DNA from 2 places in the Xanthobacter pollutisoli genome. Region 2 is predicted to be linked to the other one. Evidence: riboswitches for the same ligand, from Rfam matches in the RefSeq annotation. Region 2 holds a riboswitch; the other holds the start of a gene.
The links. A riboswitch is a leader RNA that binds a small molecule or an ion and turns the genes downstream of it on or off. The one in region 2 is predicted to bind thiamine pyrophosphate.
Positions count from the first base shown of each region.

Region 1: another riboswitch for thiamine pyrophosphate. It lies ahead of thiC (phosphomethylpyrimidine synthase ThiC); the one in region 2 lies ahead of thiO (glycine oxidase ThiO).

Region 1 covers NZ_JBDZDP010000003.1:143,078-146,479, forward strand. The annotation lists gene miaA (tRNA (adenosine(37)-N6)-dimethylallyltransferase MiaA) at 1-2, shown strand, start outside; gene thiC (phosphomethylpyrimidine synthase ThiC) at 156-2,030, opposite strand; TPP riboswitch at 2,110-2,241, opposite strand; gene ABLE93_RS09425 (hypothetical protein) at 2,318-2,536, opposite strand; gene ABLE93_RS09430 (thymidylate synthase) at 2,795-3,402, shown strand, end outside.
Region 2 covers NZ_JBDZDP010000007.1:143,751-147,152, forward strand. The annotation lists gene sppA (signal peptide peptidase SppA) at 1-773, opposite strand, end outside; gene ABLE93_RS15575 (NUDIX domain-containing protein) at 883-1,323, opposite strand; TPP riboswitch at 1,430-1,529, shown strand; gene thiO (glycine oxidase ThiO) at 1,518-2,732, shown strand; gene thiS (sulfur carrier protein ThiS) at 2,738-2,959, shown strand; gene ABLE93_RS15590 (thiazole synthase) at 3,011-3,402, shown strand, end outside.

The sequences.
Region 1 (3,402 bases), on a different contig from region 2:
GACGAAGCCCTCGCCCAGCGTTGAGCGAACCAGCCGACCACCCCACCGTCATGCTCCGGCTTCACCGGAACATCTATCCGCCGGACCTTCGGCGCCAAGATGGGCCCTTCGGTCAAGCCGAAGGGCGACGGCAAGGCGACCGGCCGGCCTCGCCTTTACTTCGCCGGCGCGGGCGGCGGAGGCGCCACTTCGGGAGCGGGCGTGTAGATCAGGCCGCCGCCGTCGCGGAACTTTTGGGCCATTTCGGCCATGCCCGCGGAGGCGAGGTTGTCGGCCTGGGCGCGGGCGATGTCGCCGGCTTCCAGCTTCAGCTCCTGCGAGATCTTCATGGAGCAGAACTTCGGCCCGCACATGGAGCAGAAGTGCGCCACCTTGGCCCCCTCGGCGGGGAGCGTCTCGTCGTGGAAGCGCTCGGCCGTCTCCGGGTCCAGCGAGAGCGCGAACTGGTCGCGCCAGCGGAAGCTGAAGCGGGCCCGGGAGAGCGCATCGTCGCGGATGCGCGCCGCCGGGTGGCCCTTGGCGAGATCGGCGGCGTGGGCGGCGATCTTGTAGGAGATGACGCCGGTCTTCACGTCGTCGCGGTCGGGCAGGCCGAGATGCTCCTTCGGCGTGACGTAGCAGAGCATCGCGGTGCCGAACCAGCCGATCATCGCCGCACCGATGGCGGAGGAGATGTGGTCGTAGCCGGGGGAGATGTCCGTTACCAGCGGGCCGAGGGTATAGAACGGCGCCTCGTGGCAGACCTTGAGCTGCTTCTCCACATTCTCGCGGATGAGGTGCAGCGGCACGTGGCCGGGGCCCTCGATCATCACCTGGCAGTCATACTTCCAGGCGATCTCGGTGAGCTGTCCGAGGGTCTCCAGCTCGGCGAACTGCGCCGCGTCGTTGGCGTCGGCGATGGAGCCGGGGCGCAGGCCGTCGCCGAGGGAGAAGGAGACGTCATACTGGGCGAGGATCTCGCAGAGCTCCTCGAAATGCTCGTAGAGGAAGCTCTCCTTGTGGTGGGCAAGGCACCACTTGGCCATGATCGAGCCGCCGCGCGAGACGATGCCGGTGACGCGGTTGGCGGTGAGCGGCACGAACGCCAGGCGCACGCCCGCGTGCACCGTCATGTAGTCCACGCCCTGCTCGCACTGCTCGATCACCGTGTCGCGGAACACCTCCCACGTGAGGTCCTCGGCGACGCCGTTGACCTTCTCGAGCGCCTGATAGATCGGCACTGTGCCGATGGGCACCGGCGAATTGCGCATGATCCACTCGCGGATGGTGTGGATGTGCTTGCCGGTGGAGAGATCCATCACCGTGTCGGCGCCCCAGCGGGTGGCCCACACGAGCTTGTCCACCTCCTCCGCAATGCCGGAAGAGACGGCGGAATTGCCGATATTGGCGTTGATCTTCACCAGGAAATTCCGGCCGATGGCCATCGGCTCGATTTCCGGGTGGTTGATGTTTGCCGGGATGATGGCGCGGCCCCGCGCCACTTCCTGGCGGACGAACTCGGGCGTGATCTCGGCGGGAATGGCGGCACCGAGGCTCATGGCCTGATGGTGCGGGTGAGCCCCGCCATTGACGCGGGCGAGGTTCTCGCGCGCAGCCACATATTCCATCTCGGGCGTGATGATGCCGGCGCGGGCATAGGCCATCTGGGTCGGCCGCTTGCCTGCCTTCGCGCGCAGGGGGCTGCGCCCTGTGAGGTCGAACTGGGGCAGAGAGGAGCTCTGGCCGGCCTTGAGCCCGTTGTCCTCGGGCCGCACCGCGCGGGCTTCCACCTCTTCCACGTCGCCGCGCTCGCGAATCCACTGGGCGCGCAGCGGCGAGAGGCCCTTGGTGAGGTCGATGATGGCCTCGGGGTCCGTGTAAGGGCCGGAGGTGTCATACACCTTCAGCGGCCGCTCGGCGGGGTCCGACAGCTGAACCTCGCGCATGGCGACGCGCACGTCGGGGCGCGTGGCGGAGACGAACACCTTGCGGGAATGGGGCAAGGGGCCGGTGGTGACTTTAAGGGAGGACGTCGAGGCTTCGTCCAGCATGCGGATCTCCGTTCAGCTTGCGCTTTCAACGAGAGCCGGGGGTAGAGCTAGGAGACGGGTGCGGAACGACGCTGAGCGCCGGGGGCACAAGTTCCGATCCCTTCGCCGGTATGACCCGGATCAGGTTCGAAGGGTCATCGCGGCGCCGCAGGCATCACACCATTGGACTTGCGATATCTCAGCCCCGTCCGGGGCCCCCCTTGGAACACGTTCAGTGTGAGGTATACGAAAGCCCAATGTCAACGCTGCACCGCAGCGAGACGGGCCGGCGGTCGCTCGGGCGGGCTTCAGGCCGCGATGGAGGCCGGCCGCATCGCGCTCTTCTGGCGGGCCTGAAGACGCCCGAGCGCCTCGTCGAGGCGGGCGAGGGCGTCGATGGCGGCGTGCTCCTCGTGCGAAGATCCGGCCTCCCAGGCAGCCTCGTTGCGGAACTCCTCCGCCTGCGCCTGACCGGCGAGGAAGGCGCGCACCTCAAGAAGCGCGGAAGTGAGGGAAGTCTGGCGCATGATCGCAAACCCTTGATCGTTAGAGCGGCCCAAGACGCTCGTCCAATGCGGCCGGCTCGTGGCACAGCTCCGCCTCGCGGTGGGGCATACGTTGCGGAAATCATTCACATTTTCGCGCGCGGCGGACCTCCTCGGGCACCCGTTACGGAAGCTGGCGTTACGACTTGTTCACAGGGCCCCGCCAGAGTGGCAGCGGACTTGTCCGGCGGCTAGACTGCCGCCTCTGGCCACAGCGGAATCGAGCGTCGGACCCGAGCCATGGAAGCCTACCACCAGCTGCTGCGCCACATCCTCGACCACGGCGTGCGCAAGGACGATCGCACCGGCACAGGAACTCTGTCGGTGTTTGGCCACCAGATTCGGTTTGATCTGGCCCGGGGCTTTCCCCTCGTCACGACCAAGAAACTGCACCTGAAATCCATCGTCCACGAGCTTCTGTGGTTCCTCGCCGGCGATACCAACATCCGGTATCTCAAGGAGAACGGTGTCTCCATCTGGGACGAGTGGGCCGATGCCAAGGGCGATCTCGGGCCGGTCTACGGCCACCAGTGGCGCTCCTGGCCGACCCCCGAGGGCGGGGTGATCGACCAGATCGCACAAGTGGTCTCGGACATCCGCAGGAATCCCGATTCGCGCCGCCTCATCGTCACCGCCTGGAATCCGGCGGACGTGGCCAAGATGGCGCTGCCGCCCTGCCACTGCCTGTTCCAGTTCTACGTTCTGGACGGCAAGCTCTCCTGCCAGCTCTACCAGCGGTCGGCCGACGCCTTCCTCGGCGTGCCGTTCAACATCGCCTCCTATGCCCTGCTGACCCACATGGTGGCGCAGGTGACGGGGCTCGGCGTCGGTGATTTCGTCCATACGCT
Region 2 (3,402 bases):
TCGCTGACACCCTTCTCGCGGGCGAGCCAGGCGCGGGCAGTGCGCTCGTCGCCGACCTCGTCCACCAACTGCAGCTCCAGCCCCTGGTGGCCGGTGAATACGCGGCCGTCGGCCACCTGGGAGAGCTTGTCATCGGAGAGCTTGCGGCGGTCGCCCACCAGGGTGCGGAACCAGGCGTAGCTGTCCTTCACCAGGGAATCGACGGCGGCGCGGGCTTCGGGCGACGTGGGTGTGTAGGGGTTGGGCGAAGCCTTCAGCGGCGAGGACTTGATGTCCTCCATGGTCACGCCCACGGTCTTGAGGAGCTCGGTAAAATTGGGAAACTGGTAGATCACGCCCACCGAGCCCACCAGAGCGTTGCGGCGGGCAATGATGTGGTCGGCTCCGAGCGCCGCGATGTAGGCCCCGGATGCGGCGACGCCCTCCACCACCGCCACCACCGGCTTCTTGGCCGCGAGGCGGCGCAGGGCGTCGTAAAGCTGCTCGGAGCCCGTCACGGTCCCGCCGGGGCTATCGATGGAAAGAATGACGGCGCTCGCCCGCGAGCGGCCGATCTCCTCCAGCAGATCCACCCGATCGCGATCGTTGCGGATCAGTCCGCCGATGGACAGGCGCGCCACGTGAGGAGAGGAGGCGGGCACGTTGCCGCCGGCGAGGGTGGCGACGCCCACCGCCAGCGCCGCGATGACGCCCAGCACCCCGAGCGTGCGCCAGAAAGTGACCTTCCGCCGCAGACGGCGGCGTTCGACGATCTGGTCCGCGTCGAGCGACATGGCAATTCTCCGGGCAGGCGGCCCCTTTGCATCCCCCCGCGGACTTAAGCAGGCGCCGCGATGTTGGCAAGCGGTCCCTGCGGGTGAAAGGCGCGCGCCGTCCCACGCCTCACCAGCGGTCAGCCACCGGAGCGCCCTGCGCCTCGGCGATGCGCCGCAGCGTCGCGGGCGTTGTGTCCGCCGGCAGCGCGTCGGGGGCGAAGAATTCGGAGGCCTCGATCTCCAGGTTTCTCCTGGGACGCGGCCCGACGACGAGCCGGCCGGCGCGGAACAGCGCCACATGGTCACGGCCGCCCACCTTCGGGTTGAAGAACAGCCCGGCGAGAACGAGTTCGCCCTCCACCTCCACGTTGGCCTCTTCCCTCAGCTCTCGCCGCGCCGCCTCCGGCGCGCTTTCCCCAAGGTCCACGCCGCCGCCGGGGAAATGCCAGCCGGCCACATAGGTATGGCGCACGAGAAGGATGCGGCCGGATGCATCGGCCGCGAAGACCCGCACGCCAAGGGTCATGCCGTGGCGCAGGCGGCGCAGGAGTGGAAGCGGAGAGCGCATGCGCGAGCATAGCTCCTGCTGGCCGCCGCGCCAGCCGCGTGGGGCCCGCCGCTTGCTCGTCCGGGGAGCCGCCCCTTGCGATCGCGCCTCCAGGCATGGATAATGCCGACACGGCCTGGGGTGCCTCGCATCATGCGCGGCTGAGATCACACCCATCGAACCTGTCTGGATCATGCCAGCGTAGGGAGATGCCGATGAGCGAGAGCTTGTCGCACGTTTCATCACCACCAGCATCGGCTGGCTCTTCAGCCGGCTCGGCAGCGGCGGGGAAGGCGCGTCCGCGCGTCGCCATCGTCGGCGGCGGCGTCATAGGCCTTGCGCTGGCGTGGCGGCTGGCTGAGGCCTGCTGTCCGGTGGACCTGTTCGAGGCCGGCGAGACTGGCCGCGGCGCGAGCCACGCCGCCGCCGGCATGCTCGCCGCCTGCGCCGAAGCCGAGCCCGGCGAGGAGGGCCTCCTCGCCCTCAACCGCGCCAGCCAGATCCTGTGGCCCGCCTTCGCCGCCGAGCTGGAGCGGGCATCGGGCGAGCGCGTGGACCTGCGCACCGAGGGCACCCTCACCATCGCCCTTACGGCCGATGATCTCGCGAAGCTGCGCCACCTTTACGCCTTCCAGCAAGGGCTGGGCCTGCCCGTCCAGTGGCTCACCGCCGCCGAGGTGCGCCGGCGTGAGCCTTATCTCGCGCCCCGCCTCGCCGGCGGCGTGCTGAGCCCCGAAGACCATCAGGTGGACAACCGCAAGGTCGCCGCCGCGCTGAAGATCGCCGCATTGAAAGCTGGCGCGCGGCTGCACGAGCACACACCGGTTCAGCGCGTCGCCACTGCCGGCGCCCGGGTGACGGGCGTGGTGTCCGGCGACGTCCATCATGGCGCCGACGTGGTGGTGCTGGCCGCGGGTGCGTGGAGCCGCGCCGTGGACATCACCCCGGCACCACCTCTGCCCGTGCGGCCCATCAAGGGTCAGATGCTGGCCCTGCGCATGGACCCGGCCGCGCCCATCCTTTCCCATGTGCTGTGGGCCCCCGGCTCCTATCTGGTGCCACGGCGGGACGGGCGGCTCATCGTCGGCGCCACCACCGAGGAGAAGGGATTCGATCCCGATCTCACCGCCGGCGGCCAGCTCGCCTTGCTCACCCACGCCTGGCGGGCGCTGCCGACGCTGGAGGAGCTGAGCATCATCGAGCAATGGGTCGGCTTCCGCCCCGGCAGCCGGGACGATGCGCCCATCCTCGGCCCGAGCCCGGAGGTGGACGGCCTCGTCTACGCCACCGGCCACCACCGCAACGGCATCCTGCTGCTGCCGGTGACGACGGACGTGATCGCCGATCAGATCCTCACCGGTCGCATGGCCGATGTGGCGGCGCCGTTCGGCGCGGCCCGCTTCCAGCCGCCCCGCGCGGCGGCGGAGTAGGCGCCATGGACGCGCGCACGGCCCTGTCGCTCAAGGTCAATGGCATCGTCGAGGCGCATGCGGTGGAGACGGTCGCCGATCTGCTCCGCGCCAAGGACCTCGACCCGGAGCGCAAGGGCATCGCGGTGGCTGTGAACGGCGCGGTCGTGCCCCGCCGCACCTGGGCCGAGATGCCGCTTGCCGCCGGAGACGCGGTGGAGATCATCGAGGCCAAGCAGGGCGGCTGACCCTTGCGGCCCAACAGAACGAGGCGCACACGGGCGCCGGGAAGAAACACCATGAGCGCGTTCACCACCCCGCAGAGCGACCCTCTCGTCATCGCCGACCGCAGCTTCACCTCGCGGCTGTTCCTCGGCACGGCGGGCTATCCCAACCAGAAGGTGTTCCTCGACGCCCTGGCCGCGTCGGGCAGCGAGATGGCCACCGCCTCCATCCGCCGTATCAGCCTCGCCGGCTATGAGGAGAGCCTCACCGATTTGCTGTCCGGCCGCGTGCACATCCTGCCCAACACCGCCGGCTGCCAGACGGCGAAAGACGCCGTGCTCACCGCCGAGCTGGCGCGCGAGGCGCTGGAGACCAACTGGGTGAAGCTGGAGGTGATCGGCGATCGCGAGCTGCTCTATCCCAATGTGGAGGAGCTGCTGAAGGCCACCGAGGAGCTGGTGTCCCG